One region of the Vibrio sp. Vb1574 genome, then DNA from elsewhere that is predicted to be linked to it. Evidence: predicted binding sites of a transcription regulator. Region 1 holds the regulator's gene; each other region holds the start of a gene.
The links. Region 1 encodes PurR, which represses purine synthesis genes. Its sites were predicted from a motif close to TNANGNAAACGTTTNCNTNA; they were not measured.
Positions count from the first base shown of each region.

Region 1 (4,218 bases):
AAGACGATAATGCCACCAAAAGTTCATACTCTGCTTTAGTTAGTTTTACTGGCTCACCGTTGCGGCTAAGTGCGCGACGTTGAATGTCGAATGTCCACTCCCCAAAGCGCACAATGTGCTCTTCACTGGTTTCATTCGCTTTCGAGCTGCCACTGCGCGCCGCTGAAATACGCCACAGCAAGTTTTTAACGCGAACTAACAGCTCTCTCAGTTCAAAAGGTTTTGTCACATAATCGTCAGCACCCATTTCTAGGCCTACGATTTTATCAATGCTATCCGTGCGTCCTGTTACTAATATGATACCAATATCCGATTGGCTACGTAACTCACGAGTAAGCATCAGGCCGTCTTCACCAGGCAGGTTAATATCCAGCATGATCAGGTCTACATCGCCCGCTTGCAAAACTTCACGCATTTCTGCGCCACTCTCTGCTTCGCTGACTTGGTAGCCCTCATTTTGGAAATATCCCGCAAGCTTACTACGAGTTACAACATCATCTTCTACGACTAATACGTGATAGCTCATTTACACCACTTTTCTGTCTTCTTATTATCCAAGACGTATTCTATTCATAACTAGTAACATTTCTAGTCATAGATACATTAAAACGCAAGATTTAGCGTTTTTATTGATTCAAAACAAGCTTGCCCATTGCTATTAATAAACGGTCATTTTTGACCATAAAACATAACAATTATAGTTACTGCTATTCATTTTAATTGATTACACTTAGGGGATATCCCTAATTGACTTTGTGATGCATGACTTGAAGCATCATTCAGGAGCCCAAAATGCAAGAAGTGAAAGCTTTTAATGAAAAACGCGCTGAAATTTACTGGTGGTTTTCGAGCTTGTTCGCAAAAGAACTAACAGAGAAAGAATTGGAAGCCTATCACAGTGTTGAAATTCGCAGTTTTCTCGCAGGTTTAGGTGAAAATGAGTCGCTAAAACCAGCCGTTGATAGCCTAGTTGATGCATTGAATCGGTTACAAGATCGTGAAGATGCACAACTAGAGCTTGCAGCTGACTTTTGTGAACTGTTTTTGAAGACAGAAAAATACGGCGCTCTTCCTTACGCATCCATATACATTGGTGAATCAGGTTTACTGAATGACAAGCCAGCTGAGGAAATGGAAAAGTTGATGGCTGAATTTGGCGTTCAAGTAGACGAAAACCTAAAGGAACCTGCGGATCACTTAGCCGTTGAGCTCGACTTTCTCGGGAACATGATTATCCGCTCAAACGAGCTTGAACAAGAAAAACACATGGAAGAAGCCTTCGTTAAACAAAACGACTTTATCCAGCAACAATTGATGTCTTGGTTACCTCAGTTTTCAGACAAATGTAAACAATTCGACGAATTTGGATTTTACTCGAGTGTCGCGAAACTATTAGTTGCATTTTGTAAACTAGACAGCGCCTACCTTCTTGGTGAATAATTGCCGCCTATTTTTAGGGAGCCTGCCTATCGGGCTTCCTGTATGCCGAAAGTGACCAATTGTAAGTAACTTGGGTATAATATTCGTTTGCCTTAACTTAGCGCAAAGACGCTTGGTTATTTAGCAGTCAAAATGTGACTTCAAATACACAAATCTCGTGCTGAAAACATTGCTAGTCAGTCCACATAGGGCTAAAATGTGAGCGCAAACGATTAAATATGATTTATATGTAAACCGCTGAAATATAGCGGTTTTTGTGTTTTCTTAACAGGTTGATGGCAATTTCTCATCAGATAGAAAAAAGATAAAATTCATCGACCGATGCTGCTACGCACCCTTTTGTCGCACTTGGATCAACCGCTGCCGAGACACTTAGCGCCAATTTTATATTGCTAGGTGTGAAACCATTAGAGCATCAGGTACATCCAATACGACATATTTCAGTAGCTCGATACAGGACACCATTTATGGCCACGATAAAAGACGTTGCTCGCTTAGCCGGCGTTTCCACTACGACAGTTTCGCACGTTATCAATAAAACGCGTTTCGTTGCAGAAGCAACGCAAGAAAAAGTAATGAAAGCCGTTGACGAGCTGAATTACGCGCCAAGTGCCGTTGCACGCAGCCTAAAATGCAACTCAACTCGTACGATTGGCATGTTAGTAACTCAATCAACTAACCTATTTTTCTCAGAAGTGATTGATGGCGTTGAGAGCTACTGTTACCGCCAAGGCTATACTCTGATTTTATGTAACACAGGCGGGATTTACGAAAAACAACGCGATTACATTCGTATGCTGGCTGAAAAGCGCGTTGATGGCATCCTAGTGATGTGTTCTGACTTAACCGAAGAACTAAAAGAGATGCTTGACCGTCATGCGGACATTCCTAAAGTGGTCATGGATTGGGGCCCAGAGAGCTCACAAGCAGACAAGATCATGGATAACTCAGAAGAAGGTGGCTACATTGCAACCAAACATCTGATTGACAATGGTCATACGGATATCGCTTGTCTAAGCGGTCATTTTGAAAAGCTTGCTTGCCAAGAGCGCATTGCAGGTTTCCGTCGCGCAATGAGCGAAGCGAACCTAGCTGTAAATGAAGACTGGATCCTTGAAGGTAACTTTGAATGTGATACGGCCGTATTAGTTGCAGATAAAATTACCGCAATGGACAAGCGCCCGACGGCGGTATTCTGTTTTAACGACACAATGGCTCTAGGCCTAATGAGCCGCTTGCAACAAAACGGGATCAAAATTCCTGAAGATATTTCAGTGATCGGCTACGACAACATCGAGCTTGCAGAATACTTCTCTCCACCGCTAACGACTATCCACCAACCTAAACGTCGTGTTGGTAAAAATGCATTCGAAATTCTACTTGAGCGTATCAAAGATAAAGAACACGAAAAACGAATTTTCGAGATGCAACCTGAGCTTGTAATTCGAAATACTGTGAAAAAAATGAACTAAATTTCACTGTATTTAACCGTGTTAAATAAGCGCTCTACAGGGGCGCTTATTTTTTTGGAAAAATTAAGCATTCTCTAATACTTCACACCACTCTAATAACAATTGACTAACGTTAACTCCCTGTTTTATATAAATGTAATATATATTAAGAACTCCTTTTCAAAGGCCAATTTGCACCTTTCCATATGCAAAATAGAGCATTCAATCTATCATTTTTATTGAACCGAAATCACACTTTTAACGCTAAACCGTGATGTTAATTCAATATAAGAAGTATGCTCATTGTGTCACGCACAGGGCAAACCATTCGAAAGAGTGGGACGCAAAGCCTCCGGCCTGAACCATATTACGATATGGAAGGTAGCGGGGTTACCGATGGCAAGTGTGTAAGCAATGACTTTACTCTGTAATGACATTGTTTTTACGCATGTTTGCTACTCTCTCGGACCTGACTTTTGGTGGCGTAATATTAATTACACCGAGATAACAAAACATGGATAAACCGATACTCAAAGACTCTATGAAGCTATTTGAGGCACTTGGTAATATCAAGTCGCGCTCAATGTTTGGTGGCTTCGGACTATTCGCTGATGAAACAATGTTTGCACTAGTGGTAAACAATCAGCTTCATATCAGAGCAGACCAAAAAACTTCATCTGACTTCGAGAAACAAGGGCTAAAGCCTTACGTTTATAAAAAACGTGGCTTTCCAGTCGTTACAAAGTACTACGCTATTTCCAGCGATTTATGGGAATCAAGCGAACGCTTAATCGAAGTAGCGAATCAATCATTGAAAAAGGCAAAGCTTGAGAAAGAACAGCAAGCAAGTACAAAGCCTAACCGTTTGAAAGATTTGCCTAACTTACGACTGGCTACCGAGCGCATGCTAAAAAAAGCCGGCATCGAATCCGTAGAGAAGCTTGAAGAGGAAGGTGCGCTTAACGCCTATAAAGCGATAAGAGATACGCACTCTGCAACCGTCAACATTGAGTTGCTATGGGCACTAGAAGGTGCTATCAACGGCACTCATTGGAGTGTGGTACCTCAAGCTCGCCGAGATGAGTTGATGAACGGCCTCCAATAAAAGTCGGCCTAAAAACTATCTTGTAAAACCGCAGTCTAATCTGCGGTTTTTTTGTGAAATTTTTTCGGTTTTCCTACTGTCTTATTACATATATCCCAAATTGGAATCAAAATTATGAATAAGAAACTGATATTAGGTCTCATCCTACTAGCGGCTATCGTCTTTTTAGGTATTAACTTTGGCCAGTATTTAACCTTAGAGAATGCAAAAGCCCAACAAGAA
Region 1 is NZ_JAWOTC010000059.1:3,357-7,574, reverse strand. Features, by position in the region: gene torR (two-component system response regulator TorR) at 1-526, opposite strand, end outside; gene torD (molecular chaperone TorD) at 793-1,440, shown strand; gene purR (HTH-type transcriptional repressor PurR) at 1,908-2,912, shown strand; cyclic di-GMP riboswitch class I at 3,200-3,289, shown strand; gene R7O12_RS22420 (TfoX/Sxy family DNA transformation protein) at 3,406-3,996, shown strand; gene R7O12_RS22415 (TVP38/TMEM64 family protein) at 4,111-4,218, shown strand, end outside.

Region 2 (4,218 bases), on a different contig from region 1:
TCGATTGACTGAATGCCATATAAACCGCTAAGGCTGTGTTTAAAAAGTTTCGCACAAACTTCGTTTTGGCTGGTTGAACGATTTTGTTCGCCATTAGGCGCAGGGGTAATTGGAAGTGCGGCAAATGCCGGTGCACGGCTAAGTACCAAAAGCATCAATGCTGTAGTACGAAGAAATAAGCTCATTCACTCTCCTTAACTTGCTTGTACTTAGAAAATAGGGAACATAAAGGTCGCTAAGTTCGGCAAATCAGGTACTAACTTATAAATGGGGCCATTACGAAAGATTCCAAGGTTTCAGTTTTATCTTGAAGTAGAATCATGCGTTAGATCACCATTTCTCTTTTCTTTATTCTGATTATCAGATAAAGGCGCGTCTCCTATGAGACCGATTACATCCTATCACCGCAGTATTAACCAAAGATGAACGGCATAGACAAATTGAAAAAAAACGTTAGTCTTACCTCTCAAAATGAAAACAGCCGACAAGTAGAAAGTAAAATGAGAGACCAAGAATTTTGGCATAACAAATGGGCCAGCAATCAAATCGGATTTCACTTGGAAGATGTAAACCAGCTATTACCAGTATATTGGAAACACACTAATCCAAAGCGTGAAGATAAAGTGTTAGTTCCTTTATGTGGAAAGTCAGAAGACTTGATTTGGCTAGCGATGAAGCATGCTTCGGTTGAAGGCGTTGAGCTAAGCCATATTGCTGTGCGTGCCTTTTTTGCTGAACATTTTTACACGCCAACGGTAACGCCTCTTAATGGCATGCACGAGCTTTATCAATTTGATGAGCTCTCTATTTATACTGGGGACTTTTTCACTGCACCAGTATCTCAAGCCGATATCATTTATGATCGCGCCGCGTTGGTTGCTTTACCGCAAGATATGCGAGAGGAGTATGTAGAGCGTCTCAAGCAACTTTTGAACCCAGGCGGTCGTATTTTGCTTGTTACACTCAACTATCCTCAAGAAGAGATGGCGGGGCCTCCATTTAGCGTGCCGGTCGAAGAGATTGAGCAGTTATTTTCAGGTTACAAAGTTACTTGTTTGAACGTAGATGAAGCTGACGAGAATCATCCTAAAATTGCGAAAAAAGGCTTAAGTCGCTTCTCTGAAGAAGTGTACTTAATCGAGAGTGAATAGGCTCTCTTCGGTTTGGAACACGAAATAGCGCAGCAATTTGAGCTGCGCTATTTTTGTATGAGTGGTTCGTATTTAATAAATGATATTCACTTTTGAAGCACTTTCAACAGCATCTTGAACGGCTTCTTCGGTGGTTTTTCGTCGCGTAAGGACAACACCTAAACGGCGGCGACCATCGATTTCTGGCTTACCGAATAGACGAACTTGTGTTTGAGGTTGAGCTAAAGCTTTGCTTAGGTTTTCAAAGCGAATGTTTGTGGAAGTCCCTTGTCCAAGAATAACAGCAGACGCAGATGGGCCATGTTGCACAATATTATTAATTGGCATTCCGGTAAACGCGCGCACGTGGAGAGCAAACTCAGACATTTCCTGCGAAATCATTGTAACCATACCCGTATCGTGAGGGCGAGGAGAGACCTCATTGAAAATGACTTTATCGCCTTTGACAAACAGCTCTACACCAAAGATGCCGTAGCCACCGAGCGCGTTTACCACTTTCTCAGCCGTGTATTCAGCTGCTTTTACTGCGTTTTCTGACATAGCTTGCGGTTGCCATGATTCGCGGTAGTCGCCATCTTCCTGACGATGACCAATTGGAGCACAGAAATGCACACCGTCAACGGCTCTGATGGTCAATAAAGTGATTTCGTAATCGAAGTCGATAAAACCTTCCACGATAACGCGACCTGCACCCGTACGTCCGCCTTCCTGAGCGTAATCCCATGCTTTTGTAACGTCGTCTTCGGTCTTGATAACACTTTGCCCTTTACCTGAAGAGCTCATCACAGGCTTCACCACGCACGGAATACCCACATGCTCAACCGCGGCTTTGAAGTCTTCAAAGTTATCTGCAAAACGATAAGGTGAAGTCGTCAATTCCAGTTCTTCTGCTGCCAAACGTCGGATACCTTCACGATTCATTGTTAGCCTGGTTGCCTTAGCGGTTGGAACAACATTCAGTCCTTTCTCTTCAAGCTCTACCAGTTTGCCGGTTGCGATGGCTTCAATTTCTGGTACGACGTAAGTAGGTTGTTCCTTCGTAATAACTTCTTCTAAGGCGTTCCCATCTAACATGTCGATAACATAACTACGGTGAGCGACTTGCATCGCTGGAGCATTGGCATAGCGATCACAAGCAATCACTTCTAAACCAAGTCTCTGGCATTCAATGGCGACTTCTTTACCGAGTTCGCCAGAGCCTAAAAGTAATACACGGGTAGCATTTGCGCTAGTTGCAGTGCCAAACATAGTGTTCCCTTACAAAATAGAGTGATGAGACAGAAATTGCAGGAGATCATACTGAAGTTTTATGACAAAGCAAACGTTTGCTTTTGGTTTTTAGGTAATAAAAAAGCTCTACATGTTGTAGAGCTTTTTGTTGAATTTGTCGTTTATACGTTGACAAAACTAAGCGGAATATCTGGATTCAACGCTTCCAACGTTGATTGCGTATCGGCTAAATGACTGATCTTACCTTCTGAGTTCTCTACCAATGCAGCGGCTTTGATGCTGTCAAAGGTTTCACCCGCAAGTAAAACTTGGATTAGCGCAACTTGTAACGGCGGCAAGCTAGGATTGAACGCTGCATTTTCTGCATAAGCGCCTTGGAATACACGGCCGCTAGTCATCTCTAATGCTAAACCACTCAAGTTGTTGGTGTATGGTGAGTGGCTCATGTTCATCGCTTCAACTGCACTTTGGATGAGTGCGCCTTCATCATCACATGAGAACTGGTGTTTAACTTCTGCCATTAAGCCGGACTCGATACCGAGATCGTTTGGTCCAAAGGCTTCAGGCAGGTATTCATGAAGTGACTTTTCTTCGCGTTCTGGGAGCTGGATTTTAAGCTCGTTTGCGGTAGATAACTCATTCATGAACTGGCGGCAGTGACCACATGGGCTGAAGTTGATAGTGATATCCTTAACACCACGTTCGCCTTTCATCCAAGCATGGCTAATCGCAGACTGCTCTGCGTGAACCGTTTGACCCAACTGTACACCAAAGAATTCCATGTTGGCACCGAAGTAAAGGCGACCTGAAAGACCACGAACGATAGCGCCGACATAAAAGTCAGAAAGGGGAGCATAGGAGTACGCTGCGGCAAAAGGAAGTAGCGCAACACGAAGCTCTTTGTCTGATAGACCGGTAGCTGAAAGCAACTGCTCAAATTGTTGAACTGAAAGCGTAGCATCAAAATCATCAGCTTGGATGATAGGAGCAAGTTGTTTGGAAAGTGCTTCTGGAGCGCCTGCTAGCGCCTGTTCAATGCGACTTTTCATGTTGAATCCTTGTTATTGCATGGACAGTTATTCTATGTGAAAGATAGAAATGTTCCGTGCGTTAGATCACGATAAATAATGCAATTGATAATTCTGTTACATAATTAGAGTGAGCTCACACATGTATTCGATTGCACAGGTGTGAAGCGTTATCTCCGTCTCACAATTAACCATATCAGTATATATTCATATGACCAAGGAGCAGGAGTATGTTACTAACGCGACTTTTACCGCTATGCTATTTTATACCTACGTAATCTAGAGCGAGTGGTAGCACCTAGAATGCTAACGCTATGAATGTATATCTCGATCAAGTCCCTTCACGATATTACTGGGTGAGGTTGATAGATAAGATAGGGTTTTGAAAAGGGTAAGGAAGAAGCGGAAAGGCTACGGCCTGCCGGAAGGAGGGCAGACCGAGAGCGCTTAACTATTGATATAGCCAGACAGCCAAAGCAAAAAAGCTTGGAGCCAAAATAGAAGTTATGATCCCACATAAAACCAATGCGAGTGATGAGAACGCGGCATCTATGGGCTGTTTCTCTGCACAAGTAGCGGTGCCTAAGGCATGAGAGACTGTACCCATTGTCAGACCACGTGCAATCGGGTGTTTAATTCCAATCAAATTGTAAATTGGGTATGCCAAAATTGCGCCCAATAAACCGACAATCAGAACCAAGATCGCTGCAACGGCGGCTTCACCACCGAGGTGACTCGATATTTCCATCGCTATTGGTGTAGTGACGGACTTACCCACTAGACTCGCGATTAAACTGATATCCGCTTTG
Region 2 is NZ_JAWOTC010000058.1:1,153-5,370, forward strand. Features, by position in the region: gene R7O12_RS22260 (hypothetical protein) at 1-185, opposite strand, end outside; gene R7O12_RS22265 (thiopurine S-methyltransferase) at 501-1,151, shown strand; gene purT (formate-dependent phosphoribosylglycinamide formyltransferase) at 1,224-2,399, opposite strand; gene cdd (cytidine deaminase) at 2,543-3,430, opposite strand; gene R7O12_RS22280 (LrgB family protein) at 3,861-4,218, opposite strand, start outside.
Region 2: the regulator PurR is predicted to act here: its motif matches at 2,465-2,484, upstream of purT (formate-dependent phosphoribosylglycinamide formyltransferase).

Region 3 (4,218 bases), on a different contig from region 1:
CAACTCACCGTGACGGTCAGCAAATTGCTCATGACCTTTTTGAGTGAGAGACCAATGACGAGCAGGGCGACCAACTTTTACTTTTACGTCATGGATAGACAGGATGCCATCATCTTCTAAACTCTGCAGGTGCTGACGCGCCCCCATGGTTGTCATACCTAGCTCAGAAGAGAGTTGTTTTGCAGTGACGGAGCCATCACGCTTAACGATTTGCAATATCCTATCTACGGTCTTCATATACCCACCATTTATACGTCAGTACATATTATGCGCGATAGGGTTAGTAAAGAAAAGTGTTGACTTAATTTGAGTGTGGATTTGTAGGGGCTATGTTCATATGAGCCAATATATGTCGTCATTCTGAACGGCGAGGGATAAGGTGATTCAGAATCTATCGTCCGATTGTGCAGCGGTTAAGGTGACCAGGAAAGAATAGGAGTCTGCTGTTACCAGATTCTTAGTCTCGCTGGGGCTCGCTAGAATGACGAGTTCTTTTGATTTAGAGCTTGCTATGGTAACCGTCACTCTGAACGGCGAGGGACGAGGTGATTCAGAATCTATTTTTTGGTTGAGTAGTGGTTAAGGTGACCAGGAAAGAATAGGAGCTTGTTACAACTAGATTCTTAGTCTCGCTGGAGTTCGCTAGAATGACGAGTTCTTTCGATTTAGAGCTTATTAAAGTCACCGTCATTCTGAACAACGAGGAACGAGTGTGATTCAGAATCTATTGCCCGTTGTGCGGAAAGAAAGGCTCAAGCTCAGACTGAGCGAGAGCCTCGAGAAATGCTTAAAGAATAATATCGCGTACTTCTGGATCCTTACGATCTAGGTAGTGAGTCGACTTAATGCGGCGAATAGTTCGGCATCGACCGCGCACGAGCAGCGTTTCTGTGGTTGCAATATTGCCTTGACGAGAGATACCTTCCAGCAAGTCACCTTTAGTGATGCCTGTAGCTGAAAATACCACATTGTCGCTACGAGCCATGTCTTCCATTTTGAGGACAACATTCGCTTTTACGCCCATTTCATCGCAGCGTTTTAGTTCATCTGCACCGTAAATGCGGTTTTCTTCAGTATTGCCTTTTACTTCGTGACGAGGAAGCAGGCGACCGTGCATATCACCGTCTAGCGCTCGAATTACCGCTGCTGATACTACCCCTTCTGGCGCGCCACCAATACAGTACATCATGTCCACTTCACTGTCTGGCATACAAGTCAGAATAGAGGCAGCCACGTCACCATCAGGCACCGCAAAGACACGTACGCCCATTGCTTGCATTTCTGCAATAACGTTATCGTGGCGAGGTTTCGCAAGGGTAATAACGACTAGGGTATCAAGTGGCTTGTTCAGGGCTTTTGCTACGTTCTCTAGGTTTTCTTTTAACGGCTTTTCTAAGTCAATTACGCCTTTTGCACCAGGGCCAACAACCAGTTTTTCCATGTACATATCTGGCGCTTTAAGAAAGCTGCCTTTCTCACCTGCGGCAAGTACGGCTAGTGCGTTCGATTGTCCCATTGCCGTCATACGCGTTCCTTCAATCGGGTCGACTGCAATATCTACTTCATCACCACCAATACCCACTTGCTCACCAATGTACAGCATTGGCGCATCATCGATTTCACCCTCACCAATGACAATTTCACCACTGATATCTGTTTTGTTCAGTAGCGTGCGCATAACTTCAACAGCTGCGCCATCGGCTGCGTTTTTATCGCCACGGCCAAGCCATTTGTAACCAGCCAGAGCTGCACCTTCAGTCACACGGGAAAATGCCATTGCTAAATCGCGTTTCATGATGTCTCCAAGTAAGCAAGAGGGAAGAAGAATTTGCGCGGCGATTCTATCACAAGGTCGAGTAAACGTTTGCCTTTTTGCGAGGCTTTTACTTTATCTAACTTGAATTTGATCAATACTTAGGGCGATTTTCAGCGTAGCGAGACGCAAAATCCTTGCTCAAAAATGCTTCGGCGACAAGAAAAGTCAGCGTTTAGTGAGATTGCGCTGATTTTTTGACCGAATGATGCAAAATATCGAATATAGTGAGTGTTTCTCATCGCGACGCTGAGTAGAATGAACCTTATATAGGTTAGGTGTGCATCAATCTCGCACATCGTCCCAACGGAATAACATAGGTAGGCCAAGATGTCTTTTGAAGTACTAGAACAACTAGAATCTAAAATTCAAACTGCAGTTGACACAATCACTCTTCTTCAGATGGAAGTCGAAGAGCTGAAAGAAGATAAAGCTAAACTTGCGGAAGAAGCGAACGAGCTTCGCTCTCAACGTGAAGAGCTAGAGCAAAAAGCACAACAAGCACAGCAAGAGCACGCACAATGGCAAGAGCGCATTCGTGCACTACTTGGCAAAATGGACGAAGTGGAATAATTCGGCTTCTTCATTCCAAATTAAAAACACCCGCGTTAAGCGGGTGTTTGTGTTTTAGGGAAGTAGAAAATGTTAAGACAAGGCTAGGCGCTAAGAGCCAAGAGAAGACCCTATAACTTAGGCGCCTAAGACTCGTTATGCTTCTTCATCCAACTCTAAATCAATATTCAATGGTTCTGGCGACAGGATAATTCCGGTGCTATCAGCGTAAATGTAATCTTCTGGAAGGAAGCTAACGCCGCCAAAGTTGACTGGTATATCCAATTCGCCAATACCCTGGCTGGTCGCTCCAACAGGAATAGAGGCGAGGGCTTGAATGCCTAAGTTCATATCTTCAAGTTCATCTACTTCACGAACACAGCCGTAAACGACAATGCCTTCCCACTCGTTTTCTTCCGCAATGGTTGCGATTTCTGCATCGATAAGGGCTTTACGTAGGGAACCGCCACCGTCAATTAACAAAACGCGACCAAGTCCATCTTGCTCTAATGTCTCGCGGATCAACGAATTATCTTCAAAACACTTGATGGTGGTGATTTGCCCGGCAAATGAAGCGCGACCGCCAAAGTTACTGAACATTGGTTCAACCACATCTACCTGATCGAGGTAGATATCACAGAGTGCTGAGGTATTGTATTCCATAGCGTACCTTTCTAAACAGAAATTGGTTGTCTTTGAGTATATCTAGGCATTAAGTCAATGCAATGACAATCCTTTTTTAACTTACTAGAGTTTGAGCTACCACAATTGTTGCAAACAAAACGTTGGTGACTAGAGAGCATTTCACGATGACTGGCATCATTGGTGCTATCTGAGCGGGCTTTTGTGTATGCCAAACTGCTTTACCATGATCGGCCACGAAATAAATACTAAGTAAAAATGGCAAGCTAATCCAAACGGGTTTGTCTTGAATTAACAAGTAAGCCGCAAAGGCAAGGATAGCTCCGCCAAGTAAGATAAAGTGGTACTGCTTGGCTTTACGTTGACCTAAGCGTACCGCCACCGTGCGTTTACCACACTCTCGGTCGTTCTCTATATCACGCATATTGTTGATGTTGAGTACTGCAACGGCGAGTAAACCGCAGCCTAAAGCAGGTAAGAATAGCGTGGTGTCTACGTGACCGGTATGCAAGAAGTAGGTACCGGATACGCCGAGTAAACCAAAAAACAAGAACACTGATATATCGCCAAGCCCCACGTAACCGTATGGTTTGCTACCCATGGTATAAGCAATGGCTGCGAGAATGGCCAAAATTCCCAGCCCGATAAAAGTAACAATGCTTTCCAGTGAACTTAGTGAATAGAAAACTAACACCAAGCCTGAGATTGCGGTCAGAACGATGTTAAAGATAATCGCTTGTTTCATCTGTTTAGCACTTACCGCGCCAGACTGCATCGCTCGTAATGGGCCAAGGCGTTTGTCGTTATCTGTACCTTGAACGGCATCGCCGTAGTCGTTCGCAAGATTGGATAGAATTTGCAGCAACGTCGCGGTTACGAAAGCCATGATGGCAATTGTCGGTGAAAAATGACCCGCCGAGTAGGCGAGTACACTACCCGTTAAGATAGAGACTAATGCCAGAGGTAGTGTTTTTGGGCGAGCAGCTTCAAGCCAGATCTGTAAAGATTGTTTCATGGAAATTTCGTGCTAGTAACCAATGTGCCCAGTATAAGCACAAAGAGGCAGATACGCTATTGACCTAAAACAACTCAACTAGAAGTCAAAGGGTTATTCAGAATCTATCGTCCGGTTGTGCGGTGGTGAAGGCGAGTGAGGAAAGAAAGGCGTTTGCTGTTAGCAGATTCTTAGTCTCGCTTGAGCTCGCCAGAAT
Region 3 is NZ_JAWOTC010000014.1:87,831-92,048, forward strand. Features, by position in the region: gene R7O12_RS12020 (helix-turn-helix transcriptional regulator) at 1-237, opposite strand, end outside; gene glpX (class II fructose-bisphosphatase) at 788-1,795, opposite strand; gene zapB (cell division protein ZapB) at 2,144-2,386, shown strand; gene rraA (ribonuclease E activity regulator RraA) at 2,522-3,028, opposite strand; gene R7O12_RS12040 (1,4-dihydroxy-2-naphthoate polyprenyltransferase) at 3,105-4,022, opposite strand.
Region 3: the regulator PurR is predicted to act here: its motif matches at 1,853-1,872, upstream of glpX (class II fructose-bisphosphatase).